DNA from 3 places in the uncultured Alteromonas sp. genome. Region 1 is predicted to be linked to each of the others. Evidence: predicted binding sites of a transcription regulator. Region 1 holds the regulator's gene; each other region holds the start of a gene.
The links. Region 1 encodes FNR, which switches genes on or off when oxygen is low (the NO sensors DNR and NnrR bind a similar motif). Its sites were predicted from a motif close to TTGATCTAGATCAA; they were not measured.
Positions count from the first base shown of each region.

Region 1 (10,250 bases):
TTTTATCGTTCTTAATGCCAACGGTGAAAGGGTTGATGTTGCAATTTGATGATAAAAATCTGGATTATATTACCCCAGAAGGCCTGCATATTAATAACGGCATACTTCACTTAGAACAAAGTGAAATTAACGAAAATAAAGGGCTCACACTACCGAAAGCCCCACTTCGTGTTACCGCTATGGCATCAAGCTAATAGCTGATACTTAATTTGCTCAGCAATACGGGTGATGGTTTCTTCACCCTTTTCACATAGCTCTTGTGCGCGGTGAAATTCCATAATACCCACGTCGGTTAGTTGGGGCTCTATCAGAATATCCGGCGGATCGCCCGCTAAACGAGAACGTGTCACCCTTGCTTGAAGTATTTCTAACGAACTACTCATTACACTTAAAATCCCTGGAGGGTTACCTTTAGGGACTTTATTTGGTGGCGGCGAAATTGTTTCTTCTATGGCCTCAATAGCGTCGCTAGCAACGCCTTCGTTTTGCTCGCTATGTTTACTATCGGTTTCACTTTCAGTTTCCGTTTCTGCTTTTTCTTTACCATCAGGTGAGAACCACTGCTTAAGCACGTTTTGGCTTTTAGTGAAAAAGTCTTCGGTTTTTCTTTGGTTTTCTTCGTGATCGAGTCGTAATTTTTCAAGCCTAAGGGGCCTGAAGTCAGCATTAAGGTTCACGGCAATAACAAAGTCTGCACCAAGCTGACGACACAGGTTAACAGGCACTGGATTAACCACCGCGCCATCTACTAACCAACGATCGCCATGGGCGACTGGGGCAAATAGGGCAGGAATAGCACACGAAGCTTGAATGGTATTGCCAATCTCGCCGGAACTAAACACTACCTCACGACCTGTGTACAAATCGGTAGCCACGGAGGCGAACGGTTTTTCCATTGCTTCGTAGGTTGGGGCACAAAATTCGCTGGCAAGTTTATCAAACACTTTTCGCCCGCTAGCAATACCGCCCCTACGTAAACCAACGCCCATCAAAGCAAGTACCTGCCAATCTGACAAAGAACAAGACCACTCTTTAAGGCCTTCTAACTTACCACTAGCGTAAGCGGCACCAACATAGGCACCAATAGAGCAACCTGCCACCACGTCAATTTTAATACCCAGCTTTTCTAATGCTTGAATAATACCAATGTGGGTCCAACCTCTTGCGGCACCCGCACCTAATGCTAGACCAATTTTCATTTAGTTTGATTCCATCAAATTGATAACGTGAACCGTGTCGTCAGTAGGCTCATTGGGCGACGCAAAGCTGGGGGGATCGAAACCAATATCACCATCTTCAACCGGCCCGTTCTGTGTAGAGATGCCTTTAAAGTCGTGCAAATTCTTGTCGACCAAATGTGACGGCGCTACATTTTGAAGCGCACTAAACATTGACTCAATACGCCCAGGGAAACGGCGATCCCAATCTTGTAGCATGGCCTTTACGTTCTGACGCTGCAAATTTTCTTGAGACCCGCACAAGTTGCAAGGAATAATAGGAAATTCTACGGCATCAGAATAACGCTGAATGTCTTTTTCAGTACAATAAGCAAGGGGCCTTATGACAATGTGCTCACCATTATCGCTAACCAGCTTTGGTGGCATTGATTTAAGCTTACCGCCATGGAACATGTTTAAAAAGAAGGTTTCTAGCATGTCGTCACGGTGATGGCCGAGGGCAATTTTAGTGGCGCCTAGCTTTTTAGCCGTGCTGTATAAAATACCGCGACGTAATCGTGAACAAAGCGAACACGTGGTTTTACCTTCAGGTACTTTGTCCATAACAATAGAATAAGTGTCTTCTTCTACAATTTTGTATTCGACACCTACACTCTCGAGGTATTCAGGAAGTACGTGCTCTGGAAATCCAGGCTGCTTTTGATCAAGGTTAACCGCTATAATGTCAAAATGAATTGGCGCAATGCGTTTTAAAAACATAAGAATATCAAGCATAGCGTAACTGTCTTTACCACCAGACAAGCACACCATCACTTTATCGTTATGTTCAATCATGCCGAAATCAGCAATCGCTTTGCCTACATTTCGACGAAGTCGCTTTTGTAGCTTATTAAAGCTGTATTTTTGTTTATTTTGAGACGCGGTTAACGGAGCGTCCGCACGGTTTGTGCCTGCACTGTTCATATCAATAGCTTGGTTACTGCGAAAAAAACCATTATACAGTAATCAAGTAAAATTGAATGTGCGAGGTGAAGATTTTTTAAATCTTGTTGGCCCTCTCTTCTAACAAAAACCAATAGCGTTTAAAGCTATAGCGCAAAGATAGCAAACAGTGCCGACAGGCTGTTTATGAACCTGTCTGAATTACCGTGAAAGGGGCGAAATAAAGCCGTCTGGTTTTATTGCCAGTACATCACACACAAGTTCATCAATAACATGTTCTGCGGTGTTACCTATGAGAGCCGCAGAAATACCTATTCTGCCAACCGTACCTATGATAACAAGTTCAGCGTCTATATCTTTGGCTATCTTTGGAATGACTTTTTCAGGAAGGCCTTCCTTCACATAACAGCGCTTACTATCGATAGCATACTTCTCGCTGTGTGTGTTCATCTCAAGTTCGTGATGATGCTTTACCGCGTTGTTGTATGTGTCTGGGTCAAACTCAGGAACTTCAATAGCAATATTTAGCGGCGTAGCTGGGTAGCTGTTTACCAAATTTACGTTACCGCTGAGCAGCGCGGCATAATCGTTAGCAATCACCGTGATTTTGTCGTTAAGTAAGGCATGCTCGTCGTCTTCACTGCCTACATTTACCGCGGCAATAATTTCACCATTTTCAGGCCATTCATGATCTTTAACCAATAATACGGGGGAGGGACATTTTCTAAGTAGATGCCAGTCTGTAGGAGTAAAAATAACAGAAGCTAAATCGTCATGGCGCTTAGTTGCTTTTACCACTAAATCTATACTGTTGTCGATGACATAATGCACCACAGCTTCAAAGGCACGGTTGTTCCATTCCACAACTATATCTGTTTTAGAAAAACCTAAGTCGTCTAAAGTTTTTTTCAACCATCCAGCATGTTCTTTAGTGACCGCATCACGCATGGCTTCACGATCATCAGGGCTAAGCATGGTTGTCATATCGTAAGATAAGTCGTAAACCACCAGCATGGCGGTGACAGAGGCACCTGTCTTTTTGGCAAGTTCATATGCACGGCTAAGCGCAGGTTGGGTTTCTCTATCGGCTTCAATAACCGCTAAAATACGCTCATACTTAATCATAACCCCTCCAAACATAGTCAGAATTTTGGTTGCTACAATTTAAGTGTAATACCTATTTGCTATTACGTAACTTGTTTTAGATCAAAAGCTTTGAAGATTAGCTATTACAGGCGATATTAGGTGCAACCACAGACGTTAAACGTTGTGACATCTCATCAAAATCTAAAATAGTGATGAGTTTACCGTCCACTTGGATAATATTTTCTTTTTGAAAACGGCTTAACAGGCGGCTAATGGTCTCAATAGTTAGACCAAGATAGTTCCCAATTTCATTTCGAGTCATGGTTAGGTGAAATTCTTTATTTGAAAATCCACGTTCTTCGAAACGTTGAGAAAGCTGAGAGAGGAAATACAATAGACGTTCTTCCGCTGAGCGTTTATTAAGCAACATCATGAGATCATGATCTTGTTTAATTTCCGCACTCATAAAACTCATTATTTGATGTCTTAACTTAGGAAATTGAACCGACATTTCATCAAGCGTTTCATACGGTAATTCGCACACCATGGCGGTTTCTAATGCCTGAGCATAACTTTGGTGCTTATTTTCCCGTAAGGCATCGAAGCCGATAATATCGCCAGGGAAGTGAAAACCTGTAATCTGCTCTTCACCATCTGAATTGGTGACGAAAGACTTAAAAGAGCCCGTGCGTACTGCGTAAAGAGAGTTGAATTTATCTCCCGACTTTACCAGCAAATCACTCTTGTGAAGGGGTTTCTTTCGCTCAATAATATCATCTAAAGATTCAATCTCAGTCTTGTTTAGCGCAACGGGCAAACACAAGTGGCTGAAACTGCAATTTTGACAATGAATTGAGAATTGGCTTCCTTTGCTCATAGGTTCAAACTATAAATAGGGTCGACTTAATATTAATCTTACTCTTTTGTTTATGAAATTGCTGCATAAATTAAAAAGAGAGCGTAAATAGCCACTATTACGGAAAAGCATTGTCTTACCACGGGGTGCCTAAAACCAGCTATTAGGTACTGGCTACCTGCGCTTGCAGCTAACAAAGTGGGCAGAGTACCTAACCCAAAAAATAACATGATGGCAGCGCCGTCAACGGCCGACCCCGATGCTAATGACCACGTTAACGTGGAATAGACCAACCCGCAGGGTAGCCAGCCCCATATAAAACCATAGGGTAGTGCATAAACCGGGCTTTTGAATGGAAGAAATCGTTTAGATATTGGCTGAATAGCTTTAAATAAGCCGCGTCCCATAGCTTCAATATAATTCAAGCCTTGCCACCACTTTCCCAAATAACACGCTAATAGCAGCAGCATAACGCCACTAATCAAAGATAAAACGGGTTTAGCAATAGGCACAAACTCGGTGGCCATTTGGCCGACAGCGCCTGTAATAGCGCCGGCTAATGTGTAGCTGAGGATACGGCCAAAATTATAGGCAAGGGTGTAGGGTAATGCCGGTTCATTACTTGGCGTTACTGTGCGTAGTGCGGCAACAATACCACCGCACATACCCACACAATGCACGCCGCCAGCAATTCCAATGAAAAAAGCAGAGAATATATTAATCTCTGTCATCTGTTTCTTTGCGTTGTTGTAACTGCTTTCGCTGCTCGGCTAGCTTCTTTTCATCACCTGATAAATCATCATCAAACAAAATGCTGTAGCCCTGTCTATCAAGATCTTCAAACTGATTGGTTTTTACCGCCCAGAAAAAGATAACCAGTGCCAGCGCAACAATAATAATAGCGATGGGAATTAAGACGTAAATGATACTCATATTATTTACTTAATAACCTCGTTGAATTGGTGACCACAATAATACTACTCAGTGACATGCCAACCACGGCCATCCAGGGAGAGAGTAACCCCGACACTGCAAAGGGTAGAATGATAATATTGTAACCTACTGACCATGCAATATTTTGCTGAATTTTACGTTTTGCCTGTTTCGCCACAGAAAATAAGGTTGGCACCGATAGCAAGCTGTCTCCTAGCAAAATAACATCGGCGGCTGTTTTGGCCACATCTGTGGCGTTTCCTACCGCAACCGCCACATCTGCGCTAGCAAGAACAGGGGCATCGTTTATACCGTCGCCCATCATCATGACTTTGCGACCTTGCTTTTGCAAAGTATGCACCTGTGAATATTTTTGCTCCGGTGATAAGCCACCCTTTGCTAAGTTGATTGGTAAACTAGCAGTAAGTGCATCAACGTTTTTCTGTGTGTCGCCACTTAGCACCACTAATTGATGTTCATTCAGTGCGGTGAGTGTCGCTAAGGCATCTTGCCGCAAGCTATCATTTACGCAGAACGCGGCCATTAATACACCGTCGGCACACAAAAACACATTTGCCGGTATATCTACCTTTGAGGTGGTTGATAAATTACAAAATACGGCTGAACCCATAGTAAAAACGACGTTGTCTATCTCACCACTAATGCCGCCACCTGGTGTAACGGTAAATCCGTTCATGGTATTAGGCAGGGTTCTATGTTTTGACTTAACATTATCGTTGTCGAAGGCACGGGCAATAGGGTGCTCAGAACGAGACTCTAACAATGTAGTTAGCGCCATTACCTGCACTGGATCTACCCCTTTAGCAAACCAGCGCTGTTGCAATGAGAACTTACCTTCGGTCAGTGTGCCGGTTTTATCAAGGGCAATGGTATCAATATCGTTAAGTTGCTCTAAGGCGTCAGCGCGCTTTAACAAAATGCCCTGACGATTCAGCTTCGCCATAGCGCAGGTTAACGCTGAAGGTGTGGCTAAGCCTAGCGCACAAGGGCAGGTTGCCACTAATACAGAGATGGTGATCCAAAAAGCATCTTCACTGCCCACAAACGACCAATAACTGTACGTTAAAGCCGATATCAGCAATACCGAGAACACAAAGTAACGGGAAAAGTTATCGGCAATCTGCGCAGCTTTTGGCTTGCTTGCCATGGCGCTAGCTTGTAAACGCACGATTTGATTGACCAAGGCATGCTTTAAGCTTTGGGTCACTTTAACCGTTAGTGTGCCATCTTGGTTTACTGTACCGCCGTAAACTACATGGCTGGCCGATTTACTGACGGGGTTAAATTCTCCCGTTAACATAGACTCATCAACCGCAGCGGTACCGTCTAGCACAATACCATCGACAGGGATGGTCTCACCGGGCTTCACTAGTACTACATCATTGGGCGCTAATTGCTTTGCAAGGATCTGAACGATACTGCCATCACCTTCAATTTTAGCCGCTGAAACCGGAATATATTGCATCATATTGGCTGAAATTTGCGCCGCACGGTGCCTGCTTCTATGTTCAAGGAATCGGCTCAACAGCAGTAGAAAGATAAACATGCATATGGATTCAAAATACACTTCACCTTGCTCAAGCAAAGTGGAACGTAAACCCGCAAAGTAGGTGCCAAATACCGCGAGGGTGACAGGCACATCCATATTCACGGTTTTTGCGCTTATTGCCTTCAAAGCACCTAAATAGAACGCGCTTCCTGAATAAAGTACTACGGGGGTGGTAAGGGTGAGTGCAACCCAATAAAAGTATTGACGGGTTTCTTGTTCAATGGCACCAAACCAATCGAAGTAAAGCCCAGCCATTAGCATCATCACCTGCATGGTCATGATGCCTGCCAAGCCTAACTTTTTAATAAACGATTTTTGCTCGCGTTTATAACTCGCTTCATGTTCATCTGGGTGAAACGGTGAGCCAACATACCCTATGCGTTTTAGTGTGGTGAGTATCTGGCTAAGTTTAATAACATCGGGTTCCCAGGTTATTAGTGCGCGACGCTCTTGAACGTTTACGGCGACTTGCGCAATACCTGATACTTTTGAAAGCTGCTTTTCAATCAGCCAACCGCACGCTGCACACGTTATGCCTTCAAGGGTTAGCTGTATTTGCTTGTGCTGTCCTTCGTCAAAAACAAACTCTTCTTGAAGGGCTGGGTCGTCATAAACGTTAAGCGCAGAAAGGCTTTCTAAGATACCATCGTCTGACTTTTGGGCTGGCTCAGTACGAAACTGATAATAATCTTCTAAGCCATTATCAACGATGGCTTGAGCAACAGCTTGGCAACCAGGGCAGCAGAGCTGCCTGGTTTCCCCTAATATTACTGCTTCATATTTGTGTGTTGCATCGTTAGGTAACGCGCAATGGTAACAAAGGTTTTCGCTCATTACGGATTAAACTTGATGGCGCCAGAGTAGGGAAGTTGCAACGTATTTTGTACTTTCCAACTGTCGTCTACAGGAGAAAGCGAGACTTGCCATTTACCGGTTAAGTCCTTTTCGACAAAACCACGGTAAATACCATTAGCATCACGACTTAATAATACACTTGCATCACGCTCTTCGATGGTCACATGATAAAAATTCAATTTAAGGGCGTTTCCTTCTTGAGGAATACCTGAATGGAATTTTACTGCAATACTGCCATCAGTAATGGTTAACTCTGTTGTTATGTTTTTGCGTTTCGCGATGGCTTCTTTATCTAGCCGGGCATTAATGGCTTTACCTTCTTTGTAATAATCGTCTACTACTAAGCTGTCTTCGGTTGAAATAGCCAATTTCAATAACACGCCACCCATTACTAATGTAATTAGGGGAACAGCAATAAGGAACCAGGGCCAAAATTGTTTATACCAGGGTGTATTCATTAATTACATCAACTCGTTTACTACAGGAAAACCGGCGCGATAGGAAAAATAAGGCATCCAGTTGAAGATGTGTATTTTCTCATAAAAAAAGCCCCGTGATAACGAGGCTTTTTAGCATTATTGTTGGTTATACGAATTTAGTCGTTAGAAAGACTATAAACGTACGATGCAACAACGTGGATTTTGTCATCACCCAAGGTTTTCTTGAATGAAGGCATAACACCATTTCGGCCGTAGGTTAGTGTTTCAGTAACCGCACGATGGCTTCCGCCATATAACCAAATGTTGTCAGTCAGGTTAGGCGCACCAAGTGCTTGGTTACCTTTACCGTCCATACCATGACAGGCAGCACATGCAGCAAAGCGAACTTTACCTGCATCAGCAAGTTGCTGGTCAACATCACGGCCGCTTAGGCTTAATGCATATTCAACCACTTCTTCGATGCCTTGCTCACCCATAACATCTATCCATGCTGGCATAGCGGCTTTACGGCCTAACGTTAGGGTTTCAACAATTTTTGCACCCGAACCACCATATAACCAATCGTTATCAGTAAGGTTAGGGAAACCACCGTTTTGCCCGCGAGCATCAGAACCGTGACACTGAGAACAGTTTTGCATAAACAAACGCTGTCCTACTTTATTCGCTTCAGGGTCGTTCGCTAGCTCCTCAACAGGAATTTGCGCATACGCTTCGAAAATTGGGTCGAACTTTTCAGCTGCATAATCCAACTCACGATCGTACTCTACAAACTTGCCTTGCTCTTTTGCATCGATACGCGCTTGCGCCGATTCTTCAAGCGTCAATATGCCTTGGTTTGAGCTCTTCCAGCCAAATAAGCCTTCGTATGAACCCAATCCAGGATAAAGGGCAAGATAGATAAAACCCCAAATGATTGTCATGTAGAACATGATTGTCCACCAACGAGGAAGTTGGTTATTCAACTCCTCGATGCCGTCAAATTCATGCCCCATTGATTCTCCTTCTGGCACGCCTGTTTGGTTAGACAAACACCAGCGCAGAAGGAAATAGCAACCAATGATTAACCCTAGGGTTATCACTGAAATCCATATTGTCCAAAACATACTCATAAGTTCGAGACTCCTGCTAATCTTCTTTTGATTTTTCTTTGTCTTCGTCTGCGAAAGGCAAATTCGCCGCTTCATCAAACTTTTGCTTGTTGCGGCTACTAAAAGCCCACCAAACTATGCCAATGAAACTAACAAAGACGATGACAGTAAAAATGCTACCTACTATTCCTTGATCCATATTATTTCAAATGTGTGCCAAGAGATTGTAGGTATGCAATAAGGGCTTCCATTTCAGATTTACCCTGTACTGCCGCTTGTGCTCCCGCGACATCTTCGTCGGTATACGGTACGCCAAAGCCTTGGAAAACTTCCATCTTCTTGGCGGTTAACTTACCGTCAAGTTTGTTTTCTGCAAGCCATGGGAAACCAGGCATATTCGACTCAGGTACCACGTTACGCGGATTAAGCAGGTGAACACGATGCCATTCATCACTGTAACGCCCACCAACACGTGCTAGGTCAGGACCAGTACGCTTAGAACCCCAAAGGAAAGGGTGTTCCCATACTGACTCACCAGCAACACTGTAGTGACCGTAACGTTCTGTTTCGGCACGGAACGGACGAATCATCTGACTGTGACAACCAACACATCCTTCACGGATATAGATGTCACGGCCTTCTAATTCTAATGCTGTATAAGGACGTAAGCCTGTTACCGGTTCCATTGTTTGCTGCTGAAACATCAGCGGCGTAATTTGAACCATGGCACCGAAGCTAATCGCAACAAGGATTAGCACGGTTAACAGGCCGACATTTTTTTCAATTAACTCATGTGGATTTTTCATTATGTCGTCTCCTTATTACGCTGGCTGAGTTGTAACATCAGCAGCGATACTACCTTTAGGGGCACGAACGGTTTTCCATGTGTTGTAGGCCATGATAAGCATGCCAGTAACCACGAAACAACCACCAATGAAACGAACCACATAGAAAGGTTTAGACGCTTCAAGCGATTCGACAAAGCTATACGTTAATGTACCGTCAGCATTTACTGCACGCCACATTAGCCCTTGAAGAACACCTGACATCCACATTGCTACGATATATAGCACCACACCAATTGTTGCTAACCAGAAGTGAACATTAACAAGACGTGTGCTGTACATCGCTGGCTGACCAAACAGGATAGGTATTAAGTGGTAAATAGAACCAATTGATACCATGGCTACCCAACCTAGTGCACCTGAGTGTACGTGGCCGATAGTCCAGTCTGTGTAGTGAGACAGTGCGTTAACTGTTTTAATTGCCATCATTGGGCCTTCGAAGGTAGACATACCGTAG
Region 1 covers NZ_CAXBMP010000012.1:97,591-107,840, reverse strand. Annotated here, with positions in the region: gene AAC006_RS11335 (DUF2987 domain-containing protein) at 1-194, shown strand, start outside; gene AAC006_RS11330 (patatin-like phospholipase family protein) at 186-1,199, opposite strand; gene ttcA (tRNA 2-thiocytidine(32) synthetase TtcA) at 1,200-2,141, opposite strand; gene uspE (universal stress protein UspE) at 2,322-3,245, opposite strand; gene fnr (fumarate/nitrate reduction transcriptional regulator Fnr) at 3,343-4,083, opposite strand; gene AAC006_RS11310 (sulfite exporter TauE/SafE family protein) at 4,134-4,793, opposite strand; gene ccoS (cbb3-type cytochrome oxidase assembly protein CcoS) at 4,780-4,995, opposite strand; gene AAC006_RS11300 (heavy metal translocating P-type ATPase) at 4,997-7,399, opposite strand; gene AAC006_RS11295 (FixH family protein) at 7,399-7,878, opposite strand; gene ccoP (cytochrome-c oxidase, cbb3-type subunit III) at 8,016-8,969, opposite strand; gene AAC006_RS11285 (cbb3-type cytochrome c oxidase subunit 3) at 8,986-9,147, opposite strand; gene ccoO (cytochrome-c oxidase, cbb3-type subunit II) at 9,149-9,754, opposite strand; gene ccoN (cytochrome-c oxidase, cbb3-type subunit I) at 9,770-10,250, opposite strand, start outside.

Region 2 (10,250 bases), on a different contig from region 1:
GACTCTGAACTATAGGGTTACCGAAAACGGCAAACTTTTTCATTGAATTGTTATTAATAAGGCTGTCTGTCATGGGAATGTCTAACTTCTTTAAATCGATACGAAAGGAAAAACCTGCTGTGTCAGAGACTACACCATATTACCGAATAGGTGGAGAGGATAAGGTACGCCTTTTGGCAAACCGTTTTTATGACATTATGCGTGATGATCCTATTGCAAAAGAGCTTTACGCTATTCATCCTCAGCCAACAGATAGAATCAGAGAAGTGTTTTTTCTTTATTTAAGTTTATGGTTAGGCGGGCCTGATACCTATCAGCAGCAATATGGTCACCCACGGCTACGTTCACGACATCTTTCTTTTAGTGTTACACCAGAATTAAAAGACCAGTGGATGTACTGTATGCGAAAAGCCATGCACGAGACGGTTGATGACCTTCCGTTGGCGCAGCAACTTCTTAACGCGCTAGATCAACTTGCCACGCATATGATTAATACTAAATAAAAAGCGCTCCGTGAGATACGGAACGCTTCAGATTAAGATTCAAGGTTATCCAAGCTTAAGAGGCCACTTATATAAACGTAACTTACCTCATTAGATGAATCTTAGAATGTATAGCCTACAGACAATGTATAAACCCAAGGGTCAATATCAATGTCGTTTACGCTACCTTCTGCACCACCTACGGTAAATGACGCTTCGGTATTAATATCGATGTAACGTACTGACGCATTAACATGCCACTCTTTATCTATTTGATAGTCCATTCCCACTTGTGCAGAAATACCTACAGAATTATCTAAAGACAAATCTTCAAGGCCTGCTTCTTTATTTGCATCCGTAAATGACTCATCAAAGATAAAGGTATAGTTTAAACCTGCACCAATATAAGGTTGAAAAGCAGCATTAGCATCGTTGAAGTAGTAGTTAACAGTAACAGTTGGGGGTAAGTGCGTGACTTCTCCCAATGTATTGCCTGTCCCTAGTGGATCGTTGACTGAAAAATTCACATCGTGAGTAAACGGCGTTGCGGCCAACAATTCAACATTGATATTGTCGGTGATGAAATAAGCAACGTTTAATCCTAACTGGGTATCGTTATCGATAGTCAGTGCTACACCTAAATCGCTACCACCGGCAATGATGTTAGAGGTTGATTCGTCGGGCGCAACGGTTGTTAATCCACCACGAACTATCCAATCACCCTTTTCATGAGCTGAAGCAAAAGGAGCGGCAAGCGCTAAAGAAATACATATGGCTGAAAGTGTGTGTGTACGCATTGTGTGTCTCTCATGTGTTTAATGATAATGACGACACTGTAAACGTTTAAAAAGAAAATAATTTGATCCAGCGCAAGGTGCAATCTAGCTACATACCTTGGTAATAAGGGAATTTGATGTGGATCAAGGGAATGGCACCACAGGAAGAACCCATGGTGCAAAATATTACCAGTTTGTAGGCTGAAGCCAGTCAGTTAGCTTTGCTTCCGCGCTACCTGGAGCTGGAGTATAGCAATACTCCCATCGCGCAAGTGGTGGCATAGACATTAAAATTGATTCGGTTCTACCACCAGTTTGTAACCCAAACAAAGTGCCTCTATCGAATACCAAGTTGAATTCTACATAGCGACCACGTCGATAGAGCTGAAAGTCACGCTCTCTTTCACCGTATGAGGTGCTTTTTCGCTTTTCTACGATAGGTACGTAAGCATCAACAAAACCATTACCCACTGCCTGCATAAAGTTGAATGAAGTTTCAAACCCCCAATCATTTAAATCGTCAAAGAATAAACCGCCTACCCCACGTGTTTCATTACGATGCTTTAAGAAGAAGTAGTCATCACACCACTTCTTATATTTCCCATACACGTCTTCACCAAAGGGAGCACACAATTTCTTTGCGGTATTGTGCCAATGCACTACGTCGTCTTTAAAGGGGTAAAACGGGGTTAAATCAAACCCACCGCCAAACCACCAAATAGGCGCTTCACCTTCTTTTTCGGCAATAAAAAAGCGTACATTTGCATGAGACGTCGGAATATAGGGGTTGTGTGGGTGAATAACCAACGAGACCCCCATGGCCTGAAAGTTTCTACCCGCAAGTTCTGGGCGGTTAGCCGTGGCAGACGCCGGCATCTGACTTCCAAATACATGAGAAAAGTTAACCCCACCTTGCTCTATTACTGCGCCGTTTTTAATAACCCGTGAACGCCCGCCACCGCCTTCCTCGCGAACCCAAGAGTCTTCTTTAAACTGTCCTTTGCCGTCGGCAAGTTCTAAGGTTTGGCAAATGTTGTCCTGCAATGATAGTAAGTATGCTTTTACTTGTTCTATTACTTCATCGGCGTCTTTACCGTCTAACTGTTGATTTACGTGTTGGGGGTCAATCATGATCTTATTATCTCTCCGGTATCGCCGTCACGGATGGTACTGGGTTTAGCGTGGCCACCTACTTCTCCATCAATATAGAAAACACTATCACCAAATATATTGATTGCGTCCTGCTGGGTGATTGCGGGTTGTTGGCCAGTTAGGTTGGCACTTGTAGATACAAGTGGCTTTTCTAGCTTTTCACATAAAGCTTTAACCACTGGATGGTTGCTTACTCGAACCGCTATTTTTTCATGCTTGCCAGTTAACCACTGTGGCGTCGACGCCGACTTGGGTAGCAGCCAAGTATTTGGCCCAGGCCAACTGGACACAATTTCAGTACGTCTGTGCTGAAGTATGGCTTCATCATTTATATAAGGTAATAGCTGAGAATAGTTAGCGGCAATCAAAATTACCCCTTTTTCGATGGGGCGCTGCTTCAATGCTAAGAGCGCTAACACACTCGCTTCGTTGTCTGGGTCACAGCCTATGCCCATAACCGCTTCAGTAGGGTAAACCAATAAGTCACCATTTTTAAACGCGGATACAATGGGGTCGCTAGTGTCTACTTGCCCCTTGGTCGGGATACTCATTAGTGCTTTTCTCTGTAGGTGTTATTTATCGTCTTTTTTGAAGCTACACCCTGGCTGAGGGCAACAAATTTGGCCTTTCTTTTTTATCAGAACGGCCCAGCCACAATCGGGGCATGCTTCATTTACTGGCGTGAAATTTAGCACATAACGACACTGGGGATAATGGTCACACGCAAAAAACTGCTTACCGTATTTATTGGTGCGGGACGCAAGTTGTCCTTTTTGACACTTAGGGCAAGTAACGTGGGTGTCTTCTTGCTGTTTAATTGGCGAAATATAGTGGCATTCAGGAAAATTGGTACAGCCTATAAACATACCAAAACGCCCTTTCTTAATAGCCAAGGTAGAATCACACTCTGGGCAGGTAACCCCATCCAGTAGTTTTAATAAGGTGGTTTGCTTATCGTGTAATGGCTTGCTGAAGTGGCAATCTGGGTAACCGGTGCAGCCAATAAAAGGGCCTGATTTGCTGTTTTTTATATGCAGTGGTTTACCGCAATCGGGACAATCACCGAAAGCGTCTTCTAAGGCATGTTCGTGCGCAGAGAAAAGTGAATGATCAATTTTCGACATAAACCAGCAACTAGCACGACATGAAGCACATTAGTGCAACACGCCGTCAGGTTCATCAAATAATAAATCTTCCATTTGTGCGTAGGCTTTTTCTTTACCTGGCACATTGAACAGTACCATTAGCACTACCCACTTTAGGTCTTCTAAACAGAATTCAGAAGAGTCTATTTCCATTACTCTGTCTATTACCATTTCTCGCGTTGACGCATCTACCACGCCCACTTGCTCTAAAAATAACAAGAAGCCACGGCACTCTACGTCTAATCGCATCTGCTCTTCATGCGTATAAATACGACTGAGGCTGGTACTAATCCCTTTACAAAAATAAGGCTTAATATCTGTTTCTTGCAAAGCCGCTAGCTTTTCAAGCCACGCTAATGCTTTGTAGATTTCATCATGATGGAAACCCGCGCGTACCAACTCCTCGGTAAGCTCGTCTTGATCGACTCGAATTTCAGTTTCACTGTGAATGAAGTTTTCAAACAGGTACATGAGGATATCGAACATATTATTTTCCCCTCAATTTAATGTAGCCACCAGGGACAGCGGCTACTAAACCACGCAACTCATATTCTAATAATGATGCCATAACCTCATTAACAGGAGAGGTACAGCGCTGCGCTATAACATCAATAGCGGTGATGTCGTAATCCACACTATCTAATAATTTATCGGTTGCCAAGTTATTCACTTCACTTTTTTTACTTAACGCTTCGTTCTGGCATTCTCTCTCACCAGTCGACACTACAATTTCATCGAAAATGTCATCAACACAGGTTACCAGCTTAGCGCCTTGCTGAATTAACCAATGACATCCTTCGGAGTAAGCATGGAAGATACTTCCAGGAACTGCAAATACTTCACGCCCCATATCTGCGGCCAAATTCGCAGTTATCAAGGTGCCACTCTTTATTTTTGCCTCTATAACTAGGGTTCCAAGCGACATCGCAGCAATTATTCGGTTTCTTCGGGGAAAATGCCAAGGCTTAGCAGATACACCTGGAAAGAACTCGGTAATACAAGCGCCCCCTGCATTCACGATGTCCCTGTGTAGTGATACATTTTTAGGAGGGTACACAATATCAGGCCCAGTCCCCATTACCGCAAGGGTGCCGCCTTCGCACACCAAACCACCTTTGTGCGCAGCTGAATCTATTCCTGCTGCTAACCCGCTGGTTACTGCTACGCCGTTATTTGCTAACGCTTCGGCAAAATCAGTGGCAATTTGCTTACCTTGATGACTCGCCCGTCTACTCCCTACAATCGCTATTTGAGGCATAACTAACGTATTAATGTTACCTATAACAAATAACACCAACGGGGGATTTGGCAGGGTCCTTAATCGCTCAGGGTAGTATGTGCACCCTAGGGTGACAATATGATGCTTTGCATGTGAAGCATGCCAGCGTATCGCTTTTTCAAGTAAGTTAGGAGAAATTGCTTGTGTAAGGGTGTAGAGAGCTCCCGAAGTGAAAGCCGTTTTATGAATACCATCCAGTAATGCTAGTGCGCTAAGCGATTCTGCTTCAAGCGCCTTAAGCCACTTCCCTGTTGCGATATTTATTGCTGAAGCCATTGTCAGCCATGCTATCTGTTCTTTGCCTAGGGCTTTATCCAATGCTTTAACAGCATTACTGCTTGCTTCATGTGGCTGGAAAGTTGTCATAGCCGCTCCTAAATAATAAGCGGCAATAACATGTTAGGGTTTTGCCACAATGAAGCCGCGTCTTACGCCTTCTTTTGCTCGAGTTATAATGCCGTAGCTAGCTGACTCAAAAGTTTTAAACACAATGACTTCACCAATTTTAAGTGCAGGTTGCTGTACTTTATCTGTAAAGAGCCCGTTTCCTTTTATGACATCACTATTGCTAGCGTATTGAGGTTCTTCGCCGTCTATAATGTCAGGGCCACCAGCGTAGATGCCCATCACGGTACCCGCCGTTAGCTCATGTGCGCCTAAATCTAGTACCACCACATCGTAGCGGCCGAGTAAGTCGTGATCGTGTAAGTCGCCAATCACAAAACCTCGTTGTGACGTTGCTTCTTGCAGAACTAAGTCATCGTCTAACGTGAAGTCACCAGTAAGTAACTTATCTCCACGTTTCGCTTCTTGATTTGAATCTGAAAGTTTTACCATTCTAGCCTTTGGTAACGACACGTCAGTCTCTAAGCTAGCTTTTGCTACATGGGTGAGCTGCACACCAAGCACCTTACCTTGCATATTGCGTATAATAGATTGCTTTCTTACCACCTGATACTGATCTTCAGTGCGGTTTTCTTTTTGGCTTACCACTAAGTCGTTAGACACAAAACTCACATTACCATCGTGATTTCCCAACAAATGAGGGAGTAATTCATACTCTTCCTCAGAAAGTAGGGTGTGTTGTTTAATATAGGGAGCTAATACCGACCATGACAAGGTCTCTATAGCCGCATTCTTTACTCTTCGGGCAGAACCAGGCGAAAGCACTAAGCTAGGCTTAGCTCGATTTATCGAAAATACGGGTTCACCATTGATGTAAGACACCGAGATGATATCACCGGGGTATATTAAATGCGGGTTATCTATTTGGGTGTTGTGACGCCAAAGTTCAGGCCACAGCCATGGCTGATTTAAAAAAAGATTAGCAATGCCCCATAAGGTATCACCTTGCTTCACAGTATAAGTTTGCGGTGCAGTTTCTTTTAGGGGTTTGGCCATTGCTGAAAATGCGGCAAAACATGCCACAACTAACACAATTGTACGTACTGCTTTCTTCAATCGATTTTTCAAATTAACCTTCCGCAATTTTTCCACTGCCATTTACTGTTGAAATTTCAGACAATACTACTATATCGATATTGTGCCTCAATACTGTGGCGCGGCAGCAAAAAACTGCACGATATAACTCGATATACGTTAGAATAGTAACTCAAAAGGCACTGTAAAGTGTACGAGCGACTAGATCGTATATGAATTTATACAGCGAAAAGGTTAAATAAGCGACACATGGCAATTTTAGACGTATTAAGTTTTCCCGATGAACGACTTCGTACCGTAGCAAAACCGGTAGAAGAAGTGAACGACGACATTAAACAATTGGTTTCGGATATGTTCGAAACCATGAAAGACGAGAATGGAATTGGGTTGGCTGCTACTCAAGTCGACAGACATGTTCAAGTTGTTGTAATGAACGTAGCGGAAGATCAAGACGAGCCTCGTGTTTTTATCAACCCGGAAATCACCAAAAAAGACGGCAGCACTATTAGTGAAGAAGGTTGTCTTTCTGTTCCAGGTAACTACGCCAAAGTAGAGCGCGCAGAAGAAATTACGGTAAAAGCACTGAATGAAAACGGTGAAGCATTTGAGTTGGAAGCAGACGGTCTATTGGCTATTTGTATTCAACATGAATTGGATCATCTCAAAGGCAAACTGTTTATTGATTACTTGTCTCCGCTTAAGCGCCAGCGAATTCGTAAAAAGCTTGAAAAAGAAGCACGTTTAGCTGCACGCGACTGAGGTTAGTTTTGATAAAACCATTACGCATCATTTTTGCCGGCACGCCGGATTTTGCAGCTCAGCATTTGAGTGCTTTATTATCTAGCACTCATGACGTTGTTGCTGTGTATACCCAACCAGACCGTCCTGCTGGACGAGGCAAAAAGCTTACCCCAAGCCCCGTAAAAGTGCTTGCTCAAGAACATGAGATTCCAGTCTATCAGCCAGCCAGTTTAAAAAATGACGAAGCACAGCAAACATTGGCGGACATCAACGCCGATTTAATGATTGTGGTTGCCTATGGATTAATTTTACCTAAGTCGGTACTTGATGCGCCCAAATTGGGTTGTCTTAATGTGCATGGTTCAATTTTGCCTAAATGGCGTGGAGCTGCGCCTATCCAACGGGCGATATGGGCCGGCGATAGCGAGACTGGTGTTACCATCATGCAGATGGATGAAGGGCTAGATACTGGTGACATGTTGCATATAGCAACCTTGCCCATTAGTGAAGATGATACTAGCGCCTCGCTTTACGAAAAGCTTGCTGAACTTGGTCCTACTGCACTACTAGATGTAGTAAACAGTATCGATACCCTTTCGCCTGTGAAGCAAGATGATAGCGAAGCAACGTACGCTAAAAAGCTTTCCAAAGAAGAAGCCTTTATTAATTGGCACGATAGCGCAGAGCAAATTGCACGAAACGTACGCGCTTTTAATCCATGGCCTGTAACGTGGACTAAAATTGAGTCGCAAAATATTAAAATTTGGTCGGTGGATGTGATTGATGGCTTACCAACTTCAGATGCCCCAGGTACTATCATTCAAGCTGACAAGCACGGCATTGTGGTAACCACGGGTTCAAGTGCCCTTCGAATCAACACCCTGCAAATACCTGGGAAAAAAGCATTGCCCGCTGCAGATGTCGTTAATGCTCGCAAAGACTGGTTCGCACCAGGTAACTGCATTGCCAGTACGGAAGAATAGTGAAACCCACTCCATTACCGAAACAAAAAAATCTGCGTGCCGATTGTGCATGGGTGATATACCAAATTCTAGAACAAGGTAAATCGTCAAGAGATTGCCTAGAGCGTGTTCAACGTCGCCATCATCCTAGAGACAACGCATGGATCCAAGAAATGTCTTTGGGCGTCATGCGTAAACTCCCTATATTACAGCACTGGTTGCGCGAGTTACTCGACCGTCCTTTAAAAGGGAATAAAAAAGTAATCGAGCACCTTATTCTGTTGGGGCTATACCAGTTAGCATTTTCTCGCGTAAGCCAGCATGCTGCAGTGGGCGAAACCGTTAATGCCTCGCCTTATTTAGGCGGGACAGCATTGAAAGGCTTAGTTAATGCTGTACTGCGTAACTTTATGCGCCAAGAACTGGTTAACAAGCCTATCGATAACCCCATTATTGCCAGTGGGTTACCCAAGTGGTTATATAAGGCTCTAGAAGATGCCTATGGTCAAGATGCTGATGCCGTGCGCGAAGCTACCAATGCCATGGCGCCTATTTGGCTAAGGGTTAATACCAAACAAATATCGATTACCGATTACGCTGCTGCATTGGATGCTGTTGAGATTAACTATTCATTAAGTAGCGAACACGCAGATGCAATCAGACTAGAAGGCCGAGAGGACATTACCGGGCTTCCAGGGTTTGAAAAAGGCTACTTTGCTGTACAAGATGGTGCCGCTCAGCTTGCAGCCCATTATTTAGACGCACAACCACACGAGCGCGTATTAGATTGTTGCGCTGCACCTGGTGGTAAAACGGGTCATATTATTGAGCGCACCCCTGAATTAGCGTATTGCCTAGCCCTTGATGCTGACGAGAACCGCTTAAAGCGCGTTGAAGAAAACATGACTCGCCTGCAGCATACGCAAACCAATTTGCCCGTTATAAAGCGAGGCGATGCGGCTAAGCCAGAAACATGGTGGGATGGACAACACTTCGACCGAATTTTGCTTGATGCCCCCTGCTCTGCCACTGGTGTTATACGCCGCCACCCTGATATTCGCTGGCTAAGAAAGTCTAGTGATATTGATGCACTTGCAGCACTTCAAGCTGAAATACTAACTAGCTTATGGCAAACACTTAAGCCTGGTGGCACATTGCTTTACGCCACCTGCTCTATTCTGCCACAAGAAAATAGCCTACAGATTAGCGCATTTTTAGAACGCAATGCAGATGCCACATTAGTACCTGTTATAAAAACCGAAACACCGAGTAAGCCCGGTAGACAAATCCTACCTGGCGAGCAACAAATGGATGGTTTCTACTATGCGAGACTGGTAAAGTCGTTGAGCAAATAAAAGCAATAAGGCACATAAACACCGATGAAAATCATCATTCTAGGCGCAGGTCAGGTTGGCGGAACACTTGCTGAAAACCTTGTAGGAGAGAAGAACGATATTACGGTTATCGATTCTGATCCCAATACCTTGCGTGCGCTTCAAGACCGATTAGATTTACAGGTGGTTAATGGCGTGGGTTCTCACCCGGACGTATTACGAAAAGCCGGAGCAGAAGATGCCGACATGCTTATCGCGGTAACGAACAGTGATGAAAGCAATATGCTCGCTTGCCAAGTTGCCTTTAGTTTATTCAAAACCCCGACCAAGATTGCTCGCGTTCGCTCAGAACAATACATTATTTACCAAGAACAACTTTATAAGCAGCAGGACATACCTGTAGACCACATTATTGCTCCTGAACAACTAGTGACTAAAGCTATTAAACGGCTTATAGATTACCCTGGCGCATTACAGGTTGTTGAATTTGCTGATGGTAAAGCCAGCTTAGTGGCGGTAAAAGCCTATTATGGTGGTTTACTGGTAGGTCACGCGTTATCTGCGTTAAAAGACCACATGCCCAATGTGGAAACACGGGTCGCAGCAATCTATCGCCGTGGTCGCCCTATTCGACCACTGGGTACTACCGTAATCGAAGCCGATGATGAAGTATTCTTTATTGCTGCAACTAAGCATATTCGTGCGGTAATGAGTGAACTTCAAAAATTAGAGTCTAGCTATAAACGCATTATGATAGCCGGTGGCGGCTTAATTGGTGCAGGACTAGCTAAAAAACTTGAACACAAACATAACGTGAAGCTGATTGAGTTTAGTCACGAAAGAGCAAAATACCTTTCTGCCCACTTAGACAAGACGATTGTCTTTAGCGGTGATGCATCAGATCCAGAGTTGCTCAGTGAAGAGAATGTCGAGCAAGTT
Region 2 covers NZ_CAXBMP010000026.1:55,267-65,516, reverse strand. Annotated here, with positions in the region: gene aroE (shikimate dehydrogenase) at 1-43, opposite strand, end outside; gene AAC006_RS16845 (group II truncated hemoglobin) at 72-503, shown strand; gene AAC006_RS16840 (OmpW family outer membrane protein) at 605-1,279, opposite strand; gene hemF (oxygen-dependent coproporphyrinogen oxidase) at 1,445-2,389, opposite strand; gene AAC006_RS16830 (Sua5/YciO/YrdC/YwlC family protein) at 2,386-2,961, opposite strand; gene AAC006_RS16825 (topoisomerase DNA-binding C4 zinc finger domain-containing protein) at 2,983-3,534, opposite strand; gene AAC006_RS16820 (DUF494 family protein) at 3,565-4,041, opposite strand; gene dprA (DNA-processing protein DprA) at 4,043-5,200, opposite strand; gene AAC006_RS16810 (LysM domain-containing protein) at 5,234-6,307, opposite strand; gene def (peptide deformylase) at 6,524-7,033, shown strand; gene fmt (methionyl-tRNA formyltransferase) at 7,042-7,998, shown strand; gene rsmB (16S rRNA (cytosine(967)-C(5))-methyltransferase RsmB) at 7,998-9,332, shown strand; gene trkA (Trk system potassium transporter TrkA) at 9,357-10,250, shown strand, end outside.
Region 2: a site for FNR is predicted at 1,393-1,406, ahead of AAC006_RS16840 (OmpW family outer membrane protein). Genes of this name have one in related genera too.

Region 3 (10,250 bases), on a different contig from region 1:
ATACCAACTCGTGCTCTAGGGTAACTGGGTCGACCAACCATAAACCGCCAACCATGGCGAGAAACAGACGATTATTGTGATAAGGAGAGGCACCTAAGAAGCCAATGGAAAAATTGATATCGAAGATATCCTCGTCCAAATCGATAATATCTAACCTTTGCACGTCTAAGTTATAGCGGTAGTAATGATTACCAACAAAATATAAGTCGCCGTCAGCTCCGATGGTAATACTCGAGTTCCATGCATTGAACACATCGCTATCAAAAGATGATTGCAATGGTGGTATGGTCAATTTCCCTGTGCTGGGGTCGAACAACCGAATACCCATGTATGTTTGCACAAACAACCTGCCATCGCCTGCGGGAACTAACTTTTCGATTAGCCACTCTCTCTCGGCGACGAATTCACTATCAGAGGTAATGAACTGTTCTGATGTGCGCGTAGTTAGGTTAAATCGATTCAGCCCATTCTCGGTACCAATCCACAAGACGTCCTTATCGGTTTGCGCTAAAGACCAAACCACACTGTCGCTTAGCGCGGTACTCTTGTCATTTCGATTGTTTTGAATCGCATAAATTTCGGCGCTTTTCACACCAAAATACAGTGCCCCCGCATAGACCGAACTTAACCATAAGTTCCCCGAATAATCGGTTTCAATATCAAGAATGCGTTTATTAGAGAGTTCTGTTCTGCCGTTATGTGGCTCAAGGATGTGTTCACTCACCCACTTGTTTTGGCTAAGTTGTAATTCAAAAAGACCTTCGTTGGTGCCAAACCAAAATGCATTATCGTCACGTTGTTCCATCGTCCAAATGTTACGGCTTCTCACTACTCGCTGAAATCCCGAGGGCTTACCACTAACAACATGCGACAACAACTCACCTTTCGTGGTCTGAAATAACCCATTAACCGTACCGAGCCAAATTCTACCTTGTGCGTCGTGCATCAGAAATTTGGTGTTTAGGTTATCCACGTCAGGCTCAATCCCGTTTAAGTAACTAACGGAGATAGCTGTTGCATCGGCATTGGATAAATCGAAGGCATCTAATCCATCACTAGTAGCCAGTAACAGCCAGTTGTCTACAACGATAATATCTCGAATAAAATGCCGCTGAGCAATCAGTTCGTCACTAAGTGTGAAGATTGTCTCGTAAGACATGGTGTTAGTGTCAAAACGAACGACCTGCTCAGGCATACCAATGAATAAGGTGGTTTCATTTTGCCAAAAAAACTGACTCACATCCTGAAACCAATCTTCTTGAGTTGAAAAAGGCAACGCCACTTGTTTGGTGATGGCTTGGGTGTCGAAATCAAGACGGAAAACACCCGACGCGTACGTGCTTATCCATAATGCTTTGTCAGTTTCTAAACTAATTTTGTTTATAGATGCATTAACGAAAAGATCGTTCGGGCCTTTTATGATTTTTGTTCTAACGCCATCCCAACGTGCTACGCCGCCATCAGTGGCTATCCATACAAAGCCATCTGCATCTATCGCGATATCGTTGACAACGTCTTGTGGAAGCCCATTTTTAGTGGACAGCGATTGAAATACGGGATTTGAAAGACGGGGAGACTCAGCGTAGCTAACAGTGCTAACGAAACAAACAGCAAATAAAACTGAGATTAGGTACCAGCGCATGACAACTCGTTTGAATGAATCGTTATTATTATTTGTTATAGTGTATCAGAATGTTTGAGTAAATTGCAGCCAGTACCATTAAGTTACTGAGACTCGCTTCCGTTTAACTTCATTAGTCTTGTTGGACAGGAACTCGCCCAGTATTAATAACTTGCCGCCGAATACTTGGTTGAGGTGCTAGGCGATACAAATCACCGTTTTGCCCCACGTAGTGTTTTTTCACCCCACATTCTTTAGCTATCATCGCGTGGGCTTTTAAGTGAACCTCTTCACCGTGTACAGGAATAGCAATTTGAGGTTTTACCCAATGATACATGAGTTTAAGCTCTTCGGCGCACGGGTGACCGCTTGCATGAATGGGCAGTTGGCTGTCTTCGCTCATTATTACTTTAACACCTCTAGCACTAAGCACACTGTTTACTCGCTTAATACTGTCTTCGTTACCTGGTATAGCAATAGCAGAATAAATGACGGTATCGCCTTTATCTAACTGTAAATGGGGGTGGCTGTCGTTAGCCATTCGAGAAAGTGCTGTATTTTTCTCGCCCTGACTACCCGTTGCCACGGCAAGCACTTCATTTGGTGGTAAGTACCCTAAGTGAAACGCATCTGCTACTGGCAAATCTACTGGCCAAATGCCCTTTTGGCGGGCAATGCTGTACATATTGATGAGTGAGCGACCGTACAGTGCGATGTAACGCCCGGTTTTTTGGGCAACCCTAGCAAGGGTAATTAGCCGCGCGATATTACTCCCAAAACACGTCACTACTACTCTGCCCTGCAGTGGTTTAATTGTGCTTAACAAACCGTCGTAGCAATTGCGTTCAGAGATGGAGAAACCCGGTTTCGTTGCATTGGTAGAATCTCCCACCATGGCAAGAATATTCTCCTTCCCTAGGGCGCGATAGGTATTACTATCAAAAGGCTTACCGGTAATTGGCTGGGCGTCAATTTTCCAGTCGGCAGTATGTAAAACCGTGCCCGCCGATGTGGCTATTTTTAACGCATATGGTTCGGGCAACGAATGGGTTACCGATAACCAACTAACATCAAAGGGCCCTAGTGTCAGCGTTTGCTCAGAAGCTATCTCTACTATAGGTACTTTATTGATCAATTTTGTTTGTGCAAGTTTGCGGCGCAACACTTCGGCAGTAAAAGAGGTGGTATAAATGGGGCACTGAAAACGCGCCCACAGATAGGGCAATGCGCCCACGTGATCTTCATGCGCATGAGTGATAACAATACCGGCAATATTTTCTTTTTGTGCTGCAATGAAGGTGGGATCTGGTGCAACTACCCTATGATGGGTTTGCTTGTTTGTGCCAGAATAGCGATAAGGCGGAATAAGCGGTTCGTCGAATGATACCCCGCAATCTACCATTAACCACTTGCCGTCATGCCCATACAGGTTCAGGTTCATGCCTATTTCCCCAGTTCCCCCTAAGGGTAAAAACCAAAGTTCCTCTTTTTTCGGCGTTATCAAACCTTAACCACTCCTTTAACTGCTTTCAGGTTAGAATATAAAACTTCCATGAGAGTTGTTACTATACTTTCATACGTAAATACTTAAAGACCGAATATTTATCATGACCACGACGTTATCTGAAATGGAAGCACGTGTTATTGGTGTATTACTTGAAAAGTCAGTGACTACGCCTGAACAATACCCTTTGTCCCTTAATGCACTCACCAATGGATGTAACCAAAAAAGTAACCGATTGCCCGTCACCCAGTTAACTGAAGACGAAGTTATTAAAATACTTGATGGATTGAAAGGTAAACGAATTGTTCAAGCTTCATCTGGCTATGGTAGCCGAGTAGACAAATATTCCCACCGTTTTTGTAATACTGAATTCGGTGACATAAAACTTAGCGACCATCAGCAAGCCATTATCACCGAACTTTTACTTCGAGGGCCGCAAACCCCTGGCGAATTGCGAGGGCGGTGCCAGCGAATAGCGCAATTTGCTGACATCAGTGACGTAGAGGCAACCATCAGCAGCTTACTTGCTTACCAGCCGGATGCGCTTATTTACTCATTACCAAGAGAGTCTGGTAAAAGAGAGATACGCTATAACCACACATTTTGTCAGCTAGGTGAGAACAACAGTGCCAGTGAAAGCACAGACGACAATACCGATACCGTTGAAACACTGAAGGCGGCTCTACTTCAAGTAAAAGCCACCCTTGCCGACCTAGAATCGAGAATTAATGATTTAGCATCAGGCGACTAGTGCAAACGTACGTTGAGTTGGTCAATAATTTCAGCCCAATCAGCGTCGTCTTCGATAGCCGTTTTCAAGAAATCCGCTTGGCTTTCAGACCAAAACGGCGCTTCGAAAATATGTTGGCTCTTATTTAAGCCTTTGTGCGTTTCAATAAAACTTTCTATCGCTTCATCGCTACTAGCTAGCCCTAACTGTTCAAACAAACTGCTCATAGTCGGTTGTTCAGTAAACATGGTAGCTCCTCTTCAATCATGATAATCCGTTAATATTGAAACGCTAGAAGCAAATGATGGGATCATTAAATTTGCTGTGCAAATTCCTCTGGTTCCATCACTTCGCCTTCTTCTCCTGGTACCGGACAAATCATAACCGTAAGATTGTCTTGTGTCATGCCGCCCACCCATTTGGTAAGAAAGTCTTTAGTTGAGATTTCCATCGCTTCACAGTCTGACCAATCTTCAGTTGCCCACAGCAAAGCAAGAGATGATTCTGGCCATACAGGAATGCCATCTTCATCGTCTGTCGTTAACATCACGCAACCATGTTCATCTTTAAGAATGAAAAGTTTGCCCGAAGTTTTAATTAGTTCAACGCTGGCTTCTAAGCGTTCGAACGCGTTCATTTGTAATAATGGGTGTTGAGTCGTCATAATTTTCTCTTTGCTATTTGGCTGGGTGTATGGCCGATACACTTGTAATTAAGGCTTCAAGCCCTACACGCCTAACTTGTTTCATGGTGTGAAGGTAAACTTTCATGGTGATACCTTCTAAAGGCTGTATTAGTGAAATTGCGATAGTTGGATCAAGTTGATTTACCGCTCCTTCAGGGAGTACAGCAACACCACCTTCATGTTGTAGGTTATTAAGGGCTAAATTGAGTGAGTTCGTACGCAGTTTAGCATCACGAAGCTGAGGGTATAACGTCAGTAACAAATCTCTGGCTTTGCTACCCCAATCAATAGCGACAAACTCTGCCGCGTCTACCACATTACTACCTTCACCAATTCGGTATAACCCTAATTGGTTTTCTAGTAACACTTCACTTTTAACTTCTTCTGACTTGAGCGGCTCGGTTGAAAACGCCAAATCGGTTACCCGTTCGTGTAATTGACGAGACAGCCCATCAAGTGAGAGTACTTCTGCTTTAACAGACCAGTCGGGAAAGGTATTGTGAAGGTGACTTAAGGTGGTTGGCAGCATTAATTCACTGGCCAATTGCGTTGCCCCGCACACCACGTATTCAGAAGATTGAATTTGCAGTTCTTGCTTGGCTTCATTTAACGTGCTGCATAGCTGACGTGCATACGGCAACAGCTTTTCACCGGATTGGGTTAGCTGAATACTGTTGCGCTGGCGTATGAAAAGCGTGGTATGAAAGTATTCTTCTAGCAACTTGATCCGCGCACTTACCGCAGATTGCGTTAAATAGAGATTTTCAGCTGCTTTGCCAAAATGTCGGGTTTTTGCAACTTCAATAAATGTGGTGAGAAAGCGTATATCCATGCTTCTTACAAAACCGATAAATAAGTGATTGTAAACTGTCACAGATGATACGGCATGTAAACACAAAAGCACAGCAACGCACTGCTATAAAAGCAGTGCGTTGTATTTATTTTCAACTAAGAAGCGTATTAACTACCTTCGTGCATTAAACGGCGCTGTTTCTCTCGACGTTGTAAGTCACGATTTTGTTTGTTTTTTACGCTTTGGTGGCGCTTTGTGCCCACCTTCTTGGTGTGAAAGTCTTCCTCTTCTACCGAGTCCAATTCTTCACTTTGGTAACGATAGTCTTTACTCATGTCTATCTCTAGGTTATTGCCACGTCGTCATTATTGTCTTGGTACCAAAAATAGAAAACGAATTTTTATCATCGTTGCGACAATAATTTTTTATAGTGGGTTTCATTCACGTATTTCGCTTCATCCCTTCAATTCACCCACGTCCAGCCACCTTTTCACTGCCGAATCCAAAAAATAAAAAATTACATCTTATTCATGGCCTTAGATGAAAATAGAAGAAAATATCTTTGGAAAAATACACTTTTTACACCCAATAAATTCGTACATATTTACACTTTGCATTTTCCAACAAAATTTTTTATTGATAAGGAAAAAATGTTTTGTTTTATGTTCTGATTCTTTTGTCTTAAAAGTTCGCTTGAAGACAACTCAAGGCTGGGTACAACCATGAAAAATTTATCAATTCGCGTTTCTCAAAAACCTTTTATAGATAGACAAAAATTTCCTTATGGCTTTCGAAAATCTGGCGATTTCAGTATTGGTGAGGCAGATATACTAACCGGTTATGGAAAAACCCTACTGGCACTGGAATGCGGAGAGTTAACACCAGAGACGGATGATGAGCGTCATTTTGTAGATTTTGTTAGTGGTAAAGTGGATGCTGATAATACTATTGAGCGCACCTGGGCCAAGTATGTACGCTTATCTCGAGGCAAGAAGCACTTCTACACGTTGCATAGCACCGCTGCGAGTAATCAGTCAGACTACGATGAAGATTACAGTGACGAAGCATTTGACGTAGCGTAATTTTGCGTTCGATTTATGTATAACCAGCTCGGTGGAAATCGTGCTGGTTGCTTTTACTTGTGATATTTCCCTCGCTTTTCACCGCTTTGTTGATCCATATCTAGATTGCGCGCGAACAAATCTTTGCATATTTGTAATGTTCTAACAGATGGTTCTATATTAATAACTTAGCTTTGTGAAATTGCTATTTTACGCAAACCACGCTGTTGAGAAATAGTAGAACAATATCTAATGAATTACCCAAGCCTGAAGGCAAAGGAGGCGCAGCGATGATGGTGTCATATAAACAAATTAAACATTTTTCAATTCATGCTACCGATAAGGACATAGGCGGCGTACGAGATATACTTTTTGACGATAAAGATTTTGTCATTAGATATGTAGTTGCCGATACGAATACATGGCTTCCACTTAGCAGGAAAGTGGTGATATCACCTATTTCAATCACCCGATTGGATCAGGAAGAAGAAACCGTTGATGTTTCCATGACCTCAGACACGCTTAAAAATAGCCCATCTATTGACGAACACAAACCGGTTTCAAGAGAATTCGAAGAAACACTATTTCGTTACTTTGGCTATGGCTATTACTGGATTGGTCCTGGTGCGTGGGGCGATTTCGCTCACCCTAATCAGCTAGCGGATCCTGAGTTAGCCGCTATGGGTAAAGAAGAGTTAGACAATAAACCTGAAAATCACTTAAGAGCTTGCGGCGAGGTCAGTGGCTACGAAGTGGCAACCCAAGAAGATAACGTTGGGCACATTAGCGATTTTGTGTTTGATATTGAAAGCTGGCAAATTCAAATGCTAGTGGTAGATACAAACAACTGGCTACCTGGTGGTAAAAAGCTTGCAGTACTGCCCTCTGACATCAAGAATATTGATTGGTCTTCTCACAATGTCTCTGTCGACCTAACACATGAGGGTTTGATGGCTAGACCGGAAGTTGATCTTGATAAATTGGATGACGCTGCATATGTAGAGGCATTGGTGGCAAACGCTAAACTTGTCTAGTTAGGTCGAAAATCTATTTAAGCTTTGGTGATTTACCGTTTGTTACTGAGCTAGATTCTAGCAAACTTAATTAATCGTTCTGAGCGCAAAAGAACTTGTGGAGCAAGCCAATAGTTTGCTTCACTCTTTCATCGGCTAATCGATAATAAATGGTTTGTCCAGCTCGGCGTGTGGCTACCATTTTAGATTCTCTCAATAGCGCTAAATGCTGTGAAATTACTGGCTGAGAAACATCTACATGGTCCAACATTTGAGTAACAGATAACTCTTTGTCCATTAAAGAACACAACACCATTAAACGGGTCTTATTTGCCAACTGCTTAAGATAGAGCTCAGCTTCCATTGTATATTGAGCCATTTCGCTCATGTTCACAGATAAATCATCAACGGCTAAATTATCAGTCATAACAACTCACTTATAAAGTTACGTAAATAGGCCACCACTCGCCACCTTATACTAAAGTATACTACTATGGCGGCGAACGCCAAAACTCAATGTCATTTTTTTATAAAAATATAATGAAAGTAGGTGGTAGAAAATATAGCGCTTTCCTTATATAGTAAACTCATCATTAATTTTCAAGGTGCTTTAATGTTAATCGATATCACTACGAGACTTGCCAATATCCCCTTTCCCCTTCGTTGTATAACAGCTAAAGAAGCGATGCAGGAAATATCTTCTAATCATGGTTTATTACTTGATGTTCGTGAACCCGCAGAGGCAGCATCTAGCCCTGTAGAAGCAGCATTAAATATTCCTCGTGGCGTACTTGAGATGAAAGTTATCGAAAAATGTAAAGATGCCAAATTTCCAATCTATATTCATTGCGCTTCAGGCATTCGCGCCAAATTGGCTGCCGAACAGCTAATGAACATGGGGTATGAGAATGTGAGCGTGGTAACCTGTTCAATAGGCGATATTAAGCAAGCTACCGACGCATAAGCGCTGACAGCCTCTGGGAGCTTGTGGTATAACCCCTCTATACCGTGACAGAATAATCGATTAGAGCTAGCGGATGTTAAAATCTACATTAGAACAATGGCGCATGTTTAAGGCAGTGGTAGATGCTGGAGGCTTCAATCAAGCAGCCGCATTAGTGCACAAGAGCCAATCTAGTGTGCATCACGCGGTTCAAAAGTTAGAAAACGCCATTGGCGTTGTGTTGTTTGAAAACAGTGGGCGTAAAGTAAAGTTATCTCCTCAAGGGGAGTTAATGTATCGGCGAGCGGCGTTTGTATTAAATGAAGCGCAGAAATTAGAAGCGGTAGCGGCTAGTTTACAAGCAGGAACCGAAACCCTTCTTCGTATCGCCGTTGATATCATTTTCCCTTCCGATTTACTTTATAATGTATTAAGTAAAGTGTCTGAAGAATTTCCTCTGCTACGTATCGAGATTGAAGAAACCGTGTTGAGCGGCGCTAACTCCTTGCTTGATAGTGGCAATGTAGATATCGCGATATCTCCCTTCCCCTACCCCGGCGGATTCAGTGAAGATTTATGTGAAATAGACTTTGCTGCTGTAGCGCATGTTGATCATCCTCTGCACGCACTCGACCGTGCTTTAACACTAGAAGATTTAAAGTCACATCGTCAAATAGTGGTAAGAGATTCATCAGCTGAGCGTAAAGTTGATGCTGGTTGGCTTGGCGCCGAGCAACGCTGGACGGTTAGCCATATTAGAACGTCCGTAGATATGATTTCTCAAGGACTTGGATTTGCTTGGCTACCTATCGCTATTATTAAAAAAGAATTAGAAGAAGGGCTATTGCTGCCACTACCTCTTGATAGCAATGGCGGTTTACGCCGCGCAATGCTTTACCTCACATTTGAGGATGGCGACGGCCTGGGACCAGCAGCAAGAAGCTTTATCGGTGAACTTAGATATCAATCGATGCAGCTTCCTTCTGCTGATGGCATGCTTGAACAATGCGTAGAGTCTATACAAAGGTAACGTGAGCAGTAGTCATTTACTTATCGCTAAGCTCTACGTAGCACATTGATATAAAAATAAAAACTCAGCAGTCTTAGCCAATACCTAGCGCTATCTGTTGACCACCATATAAAAATCCAAATAAGGCGATAGATAGCCCAAATAGTGCTACAGCGCCGTCATCCGTTGCCATGCCAATAGCCATAATCAACACAGCAAACGCCGGTATTAATCCCATAAAGGGTACTAACTCTAGTGGCACCATCAACAAACCACACGCCGCACAACTTAGCGCTATAAGTGAACGGAACACAGGTTGGCGCATAAAAAACCAGCGCGGCATTAAGAAACGGTCAAATCGCACCGCCACTGGTTTCATTTTATTTACCAAAAATTCTATTCGCTCTGCGTCCATTTCAATTTTCATAATGGTAGCGGGAAGCCACGGATGACGTCGACCGAGTAAAATTTGCATTGCTATCAGTAAAATTGTCACACCGGTGATGGTGGGTACCCCAGGAATAGCCCCTATGGGCGTTGCCGCAATAAACGCTGGCAACGCTAACATGGGTCCAAATCCCCTTTTTTCCATTGCATTCCAGAATTCGGAAAACGCCATGACGTCGCCGGTGTCTTTAGGCTGCATTTTTCCCAACAACTCATAAAGTGTCATTGACCTTGCGCCAGTTTCCTTAAACATTTTCATTCCCTATTTATGGCTAAGACTAATGCCTTATTTCCATCGAAACCTATGCGTCTTGGGTGATAGCGAAGCGCAATACACTTTGGGTATTCCATCAAAAATTTCATTAACTCAGCAATATCACCGTGTACAACGCTTCTATTTTCCGCTTGTCCAACAGTGTAAATCTGAAATAAATTTTCAGAAGC
Region 3 covers NZ_CAXBMP010000017.1:38,005-48,254, forward strand. Annotated here, with positions in the region: gene AAC006_RS13525 (EAL domain-containing protein) at 1-1,642, opposite strand, end outside; gene AAC006_RS13530 (ribonuclease J) at 1,755-3,125, opposite strand; gene AAC006_RS13535 (DUF480 domain-containing protein) at 3,229-3,876, shown strand; gene AAC006_RS13540 (DUF2789 domain-containing protein) at 3,873-4,103, opposite strand; gene AAC006_RS13545 (DUF2750 domain-containing protein) at 4,169-4,519, opposite strand; gene AAC006_RS13550 (LysR family transcriptional regulator) at 4,533-5,372, opposite strand; gene AAC006_RS13555 (hypothetical protein) at 5,501-5,668, opposite strand; gene AAC006_RS13560 (DUF413 domain-containing protein) at 6,056-6,415, shown strand; gene AAC006_RS13565 (PRC-barrel domain-containing protein) at 6,685-7,428, shown strand; gene AAC006_RS13570 (metalloregulator ArsR/SmtB family transcription factor) at 7,499-7,834, opposite strand; gene AAC006_RS13575 (rhodanese-like domain-containing protein) at 8,021-8,371, shown strand; gene AAC006_RS13580 (LysR family transcriptional regulator) at 8,445-9,380, shown strand; gene AAC006_RS13585 (exopolysaccharide biosynthesis protein) at 9,454-10,059, opposite strand.
Region 3: a site for FNR is predicted at 6,505-6,518, ahead of AAC006_RS13565 (PRC-barrel domain-containing protein). Genes of this name have one in related genera too.